DNA from 3 places in the Streptomyces sp. NPDC057694 genome. Region 1 is predicted to be linked to each of the others. Evidence: riboswitches for the same ligand, from Rfam matches in the RefSeq annotation. Region 1 holds a riboswitch; each other region holds the start of a gene.

Region 1 (3,266 bases):
CCGGAGCGGTGGGACATCATGCACTTGAAGCCGTTGCGCTGGGCCAGCTCGACGGCGTCCAGGGTCTCGGTGAGCGAGCCGATCTGGTTGACCTTCACCAGGAGGGCGTTCGCCGAGTTCTCCTCGATGCCGCGGGCCAGGCGCTCGGGGTTGGTGACGAACAGGTCGTCGCCGACGAGCTGCACCTTGTCACCGAGCTTCTCGGTGATGACGTGCCAGCCGGCCCAGTCGTCCTCGTACAGCGGGTCCTCGATGGAGACGAGCGGGTACGCGGAGACGAGCTCCTCGTAGTACTCCGTCATCTCGGCGGCGGAGCGCTCCTTGCCCTCGAACTGGTACTTGCCGTCCTTGTAGAACTCGGAGGCGGCGACGTCCAGCGCGAGCGCGATCTGCTGGCCGGGGATGTAACCGGCCTCCTTGATCGCTTCGAGGATGAGGTCGAGCGCGGCGCGGTTCGACTCCAGGTTCGGGGCGAAGCCGCCCTCGTCGCCGAGGCCGGTGGACAGGCCCTTGGTCTTCAGCACCTTCTTGAGGGTGTGGTAGACCTCGGCGCCCCAGCGAAGGGCCTCGGAGAAGGACTCCGCGCCGATCGGGGCGATCATGAACTCCTGGATGTCGACGTTGGAGTCGGCGTGCGACCCACCGTTCAGGATGTTCATCATCGGGACGGGCAGCAGGTGCGCGTTCGGACCGCCGAGGTAGCGGAACAGCGGCAGGTCGCTGGCCTCGGAGGCGGCGTGCGCGACGGCGAGCGAGACGCCGAGGATGGCGTTGGCGCCGAGCGAGCCCTTGTTGTCCGTGGCGTCCAGGTCGAACATCGCCTGGTCGATCAGACGCTGCTCGGTGGCGTCGTAGCCGACGAGCTCCGGGCCGATCTGCTCGATGACGGCGAGGACGGCCTTCTCGACGCCCTTGCCGAGGTAACGGTTGGGGTCACCGTCACGGAGTTCGATGGCCTCGAAGGCTCCGGTGGAGGCACCGGACGGAACAGCAGCACGACCCGTGCTGCCGTCGTCGAGGCCGACCTCGACCTCGACCGTGGGGTTGCCTCGGGAGTCCAGGATTTCCCGGGCTACGACGACGTCGATGGACGGCACGAGCATCTCCTTCTGGGATGTGACGCGGACTGTGCGGGGCCATGTTGTCCGGTCCCGCGCCCTCTGAGCCTAACCGGCTCCGGGGCATCGGCCATCCGACCGCCCGGCTCGTGGACAACGCCCGTAGCGAAATGTTTCTTAACGGAACAAAGACAGCAGCCCCCGCCCGCTGCATGGGGCGGGGGCTGCTCAGGTGAGCGGCCCACTGAAGGTGGGGACGGGATGCGGCCGGGGGCTCGGCGTCCGCCGATGCCGGGCCCGCGGCACTCCCGCCGGTTCCTGCTTACTTCAGGTGGAGCTGCTGACCCGGGAAGATCAGGTCGGCGTCCTTGACGATGTCCTTGTTGAGCTTGAACACCTTCTGCCAGTTCGTGCCGTGCGCCTCGGCGATCTTGCTGAGGGTGTCGCCGGTCTTCACCTTGTACTCGCCGTCGCCCTTCTCGACCTTCTGGCCGGTGGGGGTGGTGACGGTGTCACGCGACTGCGAGCGCGAGGCGGCCGAGGAGTCGGTGTGCTGCTCGGTCGACTTCTGCTCCTGCTGCTGCGGCTGGCTCTGCTGCTGCGGCTGCGACTGCTGGGTGTCCTGCTCGGGAGCCGGAGCGGAGTTGCTCGTGGAGGCGCCGGACAGGCCCACACCACAGCTCGGCCAGGCGCCCTTGCCCTGCGAGGCGAGGACCTTCTCGGCGACCGAGATCTGCTGGGCCTTGGAGGCGCCGGCGGCGGAGGACGCGTACTGCGTGCCGCCGTAGGCCGCCCAGGTGGACGGCGAGAACTGGAGGCCACCGGAGTAGCCGTTGCCCGTGTTGATCGACCAGTTGCCACCGGACTCGCACTGCGCGACCTGGTCCCACTCGGAGGTGGAGGCGGCGGAGGCGGACGTGGCGCCCATCAGCGGGACGGCGACAGCGGCACCGGCGACACCCGCGAGGGTGGCGACACGGACGGCCTTGGACGGGCGGCGGTGCTTGCCCTTGCTGGAAAGCAGCATGGAGAGATCCCCTCACCGACGCCTACGAGGTGAGCTGTCGGGTTCGGGCCAGTGAGTGCCCGGCCGCGCATCTTGTGCGCGGCTTAACCCCAAGCCCCTCCGGTCTCCCGGGAGGGCGGCTTACCTGGGTCCCCCGCTCCTGCCTACGGCGCTGACGCGTCGACTGTTCCCGTACGGACGTTGGCAGGATTCGGCGTGACGTCCATCGGGGCCCGCTGTGGCGAGCGGTGACGACCGTAAGCAGTCGATCCGTCCGATTTCAAAGACGATCAGGGTCTTTGAGACTCATGTCTCACTCGATCAAAAGCGGACATACACGCCTCAAAGACCCCGTAACTCCCGCTACTTTTCGACCGATTCGAGCCCAAGATCCAGACTCTGACCAGGAAGGATGAGGTCGGGGTCGGTGCCGACCGTCTTCTTGTTGGCGTCGTAGAGCGCGGCCCACCCGCCCTGTACGTCATGGGCGTCGGCGATGTCCCAGAGGTTGTCACCCGAGCGGACCACATAGGCCTCGTCGTCGCGCTCGTCGCCGCGCGAGGCGTGACGGCCGTCCCCCGTACGCGAGTCGGCGCCGTCGTCGGTGGCCCGGTCCCCCCGGTGCCGGCCGACGGACGACGCGCCGTCGGAGGTGTCGGAGCCGGTGGCCGAGGCGTCGGGCGACGCGGTGCCGGACGGAGTCGACGTGGCGTCATCCGCCCCGCCGGCCTTGCTGTTACCCGAGGTATCGGCGGAGCTGTCGGCTGACGGCCCGTCGGACGCCTCGTCCGACGCGTCGCTCGACGAACCGTCCGTCGCGTCGTCCGACGCCGCACCCGACGCCTTGTCCGATGTGCCGGACTCGTCGTGATTCTTGCCTCCCGCATCCGAACCCGAGTCCGAATTCGAGTCGGAGTTCGAGGCCGAACTCGAGTCGGAGTCCGCGTCCGACCCGGCCTTCGAGTCGGCCGTGCCGGACGGCTGCGGGGAGGCGCTGGCGCCCGGGTCGACGTCCGCCGAACCGTCACCCTTGGCGAGGCCCGCGGTGATCGAGCAGCTCGGCCAGGCGCTCGGCCCCTTGTCGTCGAGGACCTTCTCGGCGACGGCGATCTGCTGCGAGCGGCTGGCCTGGTCGGCCCGCGGGGCGTAGTCGAGCCCGCCGTACTGCTCCCACATGTCCTGCGAGAACTGCAGGCCTCCGT
Region 2 (3,266 bases), on a different contig from region 1:
TCGTACGTGATGTACGTCCTGTACATTTTTTACAGGGGCGGCGTCCACCGCGCCCGGATCGCCATTGGAGGCACCATGACCCGCCCGTCCGGCCGTTATGTCCTGCCCGAGTTCACCGAGCGCACCGCGTCGGGCCAGCGCACGCTCGACCCCTACTCCAAGCTCCTGGAAGAGCGCATCGTCTTCCTCGGGACACCGATCGACGACACCTCGGCGAACGATGTGATGGCGCAGCTGATGCACCTCGAGTACACGGCGCCGGAGCGGGACATCTCGCTGTACATCAACTCCCCCGGCGGCTCGTTCAGCGCGATGACGGCGATCTACGACACGATGCAGTACGTCAGTTGCGAGGTGGAGACGACCTGTCTGGGACAGGCCGCGTCCGTCGCCGCGGTGCTGCTGGCCGCGGGAGCGCCGGGCAAGCGGATGATGCTCCCCGGCTCGCGCGTGGTGCTCGACCAGCCCGCGCTGCCGGAGCCGGCCCAGGGACAGCCCACGGACCTGGAGATCCAGGCCCGGGAAATCATGCGCACGCGGGCGCAGTTGGAGGAGCTGCTCGCACGCCACTCGGGCCGGCCGACGGAGCGGATCAGCGCGGACATCGAGCGGGACACCGTACTCACGGCCCAACAGGCCCTGGAATACGGCCTGGTGGATCACGTCCTGCAGAACCGCAAGAACACGCACGGCGCACCGGGCGCGAGGTGAGGCGGCCGTGTATCCACCGGAACTGCCGCCGCTGCCCGCGCTGACCCGCGCCGAGTGCGAGCTGGTGGACAGCTATCTGGCCGTGGTCGATCTGCTGGCGCGCATCAACCCCGCGCGCGGCGACGACACGTATCGGGGCCTGCGCGCGGCCCAGGCGCTGGTCAGCCGGGCGACGGCGCTCCGGGACGCCCTGACCCTGATGCACCAGCGGGGCGAGAGCCGGGTGCACGCGGCGACCCTGGAGCGGGCGCTGCGCGTTCTGGACGGGGAGAGGCGAACACGGGCAGTCACTTTGCCGCCAGAAAACGTCACCTGACGGACAGTTGAAGTCGTCCGACGTCCTTTGGCGGCCAAGTCGTCCGCGTCCCCTGCGAAACGGCCCAGATGGGGTACCGCCGGATGGCGTAGATGTGCGTAGACCCTGAAGACCGTAAGAGTTGCGCGACGGCGGTAGGCGCATCCCGGAATTTTCGGTTCCGCCCCTGGTGCGGGCATGGTCGCGGCTGGCCGCCGGTTCCCGAAAGCCGCACTGTCCACCTGAACGGGTCAAGCGTGAGGAGCCTCACTTACCGCCGGTTCAGCTCGGCTTTCGCCTCAGAGGTGGGTCAAGATCCCTTCCGACGACAAGCCCCCGCCACCGCGGCGGGGCGGTCCGTGCGGACGCCGAGTCCTGCCGCCGCCCGGATGCCAGGTCGACAGGAGTGGATCGGCAGGAGTGGAGGACCCAGGCACGACGGGCCGCCGCAGCAGCCGCTGCGAGCAGTCCTTGGGGTGAAGCCGCGTCCCGCGGCCGGGCATCTTCGCCAGCCCGAACCCGACAGGTCATCCTTCGCAGGCGGCTGACGAAGGGTTGCGCATGTCCGCGCTCAATCGTGTCCCCTCGCTGCTGACCCGGGCCGGCACCGCCTCGGCCCTGACCCTCGCCGTCGCGAGCGCCGGGCTCATGGTCCCCGGTGCCGCGCCCGAGGCGTCGGCGGCCGTGGCCTCGACCAAGGCACTCCAGGTCGCGGCCTCGAAGAAGGGAGCGCCGTACAAGTGGGGCGCCACCGGGCCGCGCCGGTTCGACTGCTCGGGCCTCACGCTCTACTCGTTCAAGCGGGCGGGCAAGAAGCTGCCCCGCACCGCCGCGCAGCAGTACAACAAGACCCGCCATGTCTCCGCATCCCACCGCAAGCGTGGTGACCTGGTCTTCTTCCACTCCGGCCGGAGCGTCTACCACGTCGGCATCTACGCCGGTAAGGGACGCATGTGGCACTCCCCGAAGACCGGGGACGTGGTGAAGCTGCAGAAGATCTGGACCAAGAGCGTCTGGTACGGCCGGGTGCGCTGACCCGGCACCGTCGCCCCCTTTTCATGGTGGCGGGCCGGGCGCCAGGCCCGCCACCATGCCTCGACCGGCCGGAAGGGGTTACCTGGAGAGCATGGACGAACGGAACGAGACGCCCCTGGAGCGAGCCGACCGGAACTTCGGCGAGCTTCTGCAGGAACTCCGTGTCACGCAGACCGGGGTGCAGTTCCTGTTCGCCTTTCTCCTCACGCTCGCTTTCACCCAGCGCTTTCCCGCACTCGACACGGTGCAGCGCGCCGTCTATGTGACGACGCTGCTCCTCGCGGTCGTGGCGGCCGCGCTGCTGATGGCGCCCGCGGCGCTGCACCGGGTGCTGTTCCAGCTGGGGGCGAAGTCCCGGATCGTACGGGTCTCGTCGCGGCTCGCCGCCTGCGGCATGGCCGCGCTCGCCCTCGCGCTCACGGGTTCGGTGCTGCTCGTGGTCGATGTGACGGTCGGCCGGGGCGGCGGCATCGCCGCGGGCGCCGGAACGTTCCTGGTGTGCGTGGGGCTGTGGGGGGTTCTTCCCGGGCTCCTGCGCCGGTCCCTGGCCGGGCGGGCAGCGCCCCCGGACGACGAGGCGTCCGGCTGACCCGCGCTCAGCGGCTGGCCGGGCGGATGTCTCCGCCGGCCGCGGTGCTCTTCCAGGGCAGTGCGATCCACACCGTCTTGCCGCCCTCGGGCGTCGGACAGACCGAGAGTCTGCCGCCGCACTCGGCCGTGAGACAGCGGATGATGACCATGCCGCGCCCATTGTCCTGCTGCACCGCGGCGGGCAGCCGCTTGGGGTAGCGGGGATGGCTGTCGGTGACGCCGATCCGCAGCCGCTCGTCCCGCTCCAGTTCCAGCTCGACGGTGAAGGTGGGGGACAGACCGCGGGTGTGCTGCACCGCGTTCGTCGCGAGTTCGGAGACGATCAGCCGGACCGTGTCGGCGGTGTCGCCGTCACCCGGCATGCCCCACTCCGTCAGCACGTTGCTCACGTACCTCCGGGCCGTCGAGACCGACGCGGGATCGCTCGGCAGTGTTACTGATGCTTCCTGGTGGTCTGCCATGGCGAAGTCGTCCCTTTCCTGTCGGGGCCGCTCGACCGCCCGCCGCGGATCCTTCATTCACCGGCCCCGGCTACTGCTTCGCGCCAGCGTGCCACTTGGATGCGCTTCCAGGGTGGCGATCCCCCAAGATATGCATATATCTGTCGCTCGAAGCGGTGAACTCTGCGACGGTA
Region 3 (3,266 bases), on a different contig from region 1:
CGTGGATCATCATCCCGTCGCCGAGGTAGAGGCCGACGTGGCTGATGTCGTCGTAGAAGAACACCAGGTCGCCGGGCTGGATGTCGGAGAGCGAGACCGTCGTGCCGACCTCGACCTGGTCCCAGGTGGTGCGCGGCAGCGTGATGCCGGCGGCCTTCCAGGCGGCCTGGGTCAGGCCCGAGCAGTCGTAGGAGTCGGGGCCCGTGGCGCCCCACACGTACGGCTTGCCCTCCTGGGCCTTGGCGAAGGCGAGGGCCTGCGCGGCCTTGGCGGCGTAGCCGGACGACGAACCGGACGACCCCGATGACGACCCCGTCGAGCCGGAGCCCGACGCGCCCTCCTGGGCGGCCTTCTCCTCGGCCGCCTTCTGCTTGGCGGCCTCGGCCTCCTTCTGCTGCTGCGCCAGCTCGGCAGCCTTCTTCCGGGCCGCCTCCTCCTTGGCCTTCTCGATCCGCGCGAGCCGCGCCTTCTCCTCGGCGGTCAGCTTGGAGAGCAGCTGCCGCGCGTCGGACAGCTTCGTCTGCACGGCTTCCTTGGAGCTCTGCAGCTCCTCCTGAGAACCGGCGAGCTGGCGCAGGTTCTCCTGCGCCTCGGTGCGCTTCTTCGCCGTCTTGCGCTGCTCGTCCTGGAAGTCGTCGACGGCCTTCTTCTGCTCGTTCGTCATCCGGCTGAGCAGTTGGTCCTGCGCGAAGTAGTCCTCGGGGTTGTCGGCGAGGAACATCGTCGCGGTGTCGCTCATCCCGCCCGAGCGGTACTGCTCGGCGGCGTACCGGCCCAGTTCCTGGCGGGCCTTGTTCATCTTCTCGGTGCGCTGCGCGATGTCGTCGAGGAGCCGGTCGACCTGCTGCTTCTTGCCGGTGGTCTGCTCCTTGGCCGCGTTGTACTTCTGCGTGGCGACCTCGGCCTGGCGGTACAGGGTGTCGACCTTCTTCTGGACCTCTTCCAGGCTCGGCCGGTCCGGCTGCGCGGGAGCGGCCTGCGCCGTCTGCGAGAGCAGGGCGACAGAGGTGAGGGCGGCGGTGGTGATGCCGATCGCGGGGGTCGTGCGAAGACCGCCGGCGAGTCGGGACCGGTTGCGCGGCTTGCGGTGCGACGCCAAGGCTGGCGACTCCTTCCGTCATCCGCCTACCGGGTTAGCTGTCGGGTTCGGGCCAGGAAGGTCGCCCTACGCTCCACCGCCCGGTACTGCCGGGCCGTCGAGCCGATTCACCCCAAGGTCGGTGGGTCCCCGGTTCCCTGCCTCACGGCGTACGGAACTCAGCGGGGGCTGCCCGCTCGCCGCGACGATCGCGGGCGGGGGGACGGACGGCCCGCGCAGCACGGTAGCCAACTCGTGTTGCTGCTGTGAAGGTTGATGTGCGATATGCCCGATACATTTTCGTGACCTTGCTGCGGTCGGGGGACCCGAGGGGTGCCGCGCGTCCATTTCTTGATCGGTTCTCGGTCTGTTTATCCGGCTGTGTGCCGATGTGGCGGCATGATCCGCGGCCGGGGGAGCGGCGAGTGATCTGCGTCATGCGGAACACGCCGCGTCCGCGCTCCCGCACGGCGGCGGAGGCCCGGTATCGCAAAGGCGGCGGCGCTCTGTCAGTGGGGCGGCCTAGACTCGTACGGCGATGAGCAGCCTCTTTGACGACAGTTTCCTGGCCAGCCTCCAGAGCGGCGCGGAGCAGCCCCCGCCGCCGCCCGAGGACCCCGCCCACGACAGCGCGCCGGAGCCGATCCCGGACGATCTGTTCGGCGGGAAGTTCGACGTGCCACCGGCCAGGGACGCGTACTACCGGGACGGCGCCCCGCGCCCGGCCGTCGACGCGGAATCCCTCCTGGAGGGGTTGAACGAGAATCAGCGGGCGGCCGTCGTCCACGGCGGCTCGCCCCTGCTCATCGTCGCGGGCGCCGGCTCCGGCAAGACCCGCGTCCTGACGCACCGCATCGCGTACCTGCTCGCCGAGCGCGGCGTCCACCCGGGCCAGATCCTCGCGATCACGTTCACGAACAAGGCCGCGGGCGAGATGAAGGAGCGCGTCGAGGCCCTCGTCGGCCCGCGGGCCAACGCGATGTGGGTGTCGACCTTCCACAGCGCCTGCGTGCGCATCCTGCGCCGGGAGAGCAAGAAGCTGGGCTTCACGTCCTCCTTCTCGATCTACGACGCGGCCGACAGCAAGCGCCTCATGGCGCTCGTCTGCCGCGACCTGGACCTGGACCCGAAGAAGTTCCCGCCGAAGTCCTTCAGCGCGAAGATCAGCAACCTGAAGAACGAGCTGATCGACGAGGAGGACTTCGCGAGCACGGCGGCCGACGGCTTCGAGAAGACCCTCGCCCAGGCCTACGCGATGTACCAGTCCCGCCTCCGCGAGGCGAACGCGCTGGACTTCGACGACCTGATCATGACGACGGTGAACCTGCTGCGTGCGTTCCCCGACGTCGCGGAGCACTACCACCGCCGCTTCCGCCACGTCATGGTCGACGAGTACCAGGACACCAACCACGCGCAGTACGCGCTGGTCAAGGAGCTGGTGGGCCCGGCCGACAGCGACCCGGCCGAGCTGTGCGTCGTCGGTGACGCCGACCAGTCGATCTACGCCTTCCGCGGCGCCACGATCCGCAACATCCTCGACTTCGAGGAGGACTACGCGGACGCGACGACGATCATGCTGGAGCAGAACTACCGCTCCACGCAGACGATCCTCTCCGCGGCCAACGCGGTCATCGAGCGCAACGAGTCGCGCCGCCCGAAGAACCTGTGGACGAACGCGGGAGCGGGCGCCCAGATCACCGGCTACGTCGCGGACACCGAGCACGACGAGGCCCAGTTCATCGCCGACGAGATCGACCGCCTCACGGACGCGGGCGACGCCCGGGCCGGCGACGTCGCCGTCTTCTACCGGACGAACGCGCAGTCCCGTGTCTTCGAAGAGATCTTCATCCGCGTAGGACTGCCCTACAAGGTCGTCGGCGGCGTCCGCTTCTACGAGCGCAAGGAGGTCAGGGACGTCCTGGCCTATCTGCGGGTGCTCTCCAACCCGGAGGACTCGGTCCCGCTGCGCCGGATCCTGAACGTGCCGAAGCGCGGCATCGGCGACCGCGCCGAGGCGATGATCGACGCGCTGTCGCTGCGCGAGAAGATCAGCTTCCCGCAGGCGCTGCGCCGCGTCGACGAGGCGTACGGCATGGCGGCCCGCTCGACGAACGCGGTGAAGCGGTTCAACACGCTCATGGAGGACCTGCGCACGATCGTCGAGTCGGGCGCCGGTCCGGCGACGGTC

What was found. A riboswitch is a leader RNA that binds a small molecule or an ion and turns the genes downstream of it on or off. The one in region 1 is predicted to bind cyclic di-AMP.
Region 2: linked by a shared signal. The riboswitch ahead of ACFVDP_RS13690 (C40 family peptidase) and the one ahead of ACFVDP_RS35370 (transglycosylase family protein) in region 1 are both predicted to bind cyclic di-AMP.
Region 3: linked by a shared signal. The riboswitch ahead of ACFVDP_RS11385 (NlpC/P60 family protein) and the one ahead of ACFVDP_RS35370 (transglycosylase family protein) in region 1 are both predicted to bind cyclic di-AMP.

What each region holds. Positions count from the first base shown of each region.
Region 1 covers NZ_JBHVIX010000024.1:103,248-106,513, forward strand. Annotated here, with positions in the region: gene eno (phosphopyruvate hydratase) at 1-1,103, opposite strand, end outside; gene ACFVDP_RS35370 (transglycosylase family protein) at 1,381-2,085, opposite strand; cyclic di-AMP (ydaO/yuaA leader) riboswitch at 2,090-2,291, opposite strand; gene ACFVDP_RS35375 (transglycosylase family protein) at 2,428-3,266, opposite strand, start outside.
Region 2 covers NZ_JBHVIX010000004.1:335,588-338,853, forward strand. Annotated here, with positions in the region: gene ACFVDP_RS13680 (ATP-dependent Clp protease proteolytic subunit) at 76-711, shown strand; gene ACFVDP_RS13685 (hypothetical protein) at 719-1,027, shown strand; cyclic di-AMP (ydaO/yuaA leader) riboswitch at 1,363-1,564, shown strand; gene ACFVDP_RS13690 (C40 family peptidase) at 1,568-2,041, shown strand; gene ACFVDP_RS13695 (DUF6328 family protein) at 2,133-2,630, shown strand; gene ACFVDP_RS13700 (ATP-binding protein) at 2,638-3,093, opposite strand.
Region 3 covers NZ_JBHVIX010000003.1:337,413-340,678, forward strand. Annotated here, with positions in the region: gene ACFVDP_RS11385 (NlpC/P60 family protein) at 1-1,099, opposite strand, end outside; cyclic di-AMP (ydaO/yuaA leader) riboswitch at 1,107-1,273, opposite strand; gene pcrA (DNA helicase PcrA) at 1,617-3,266, shown strand, end outside.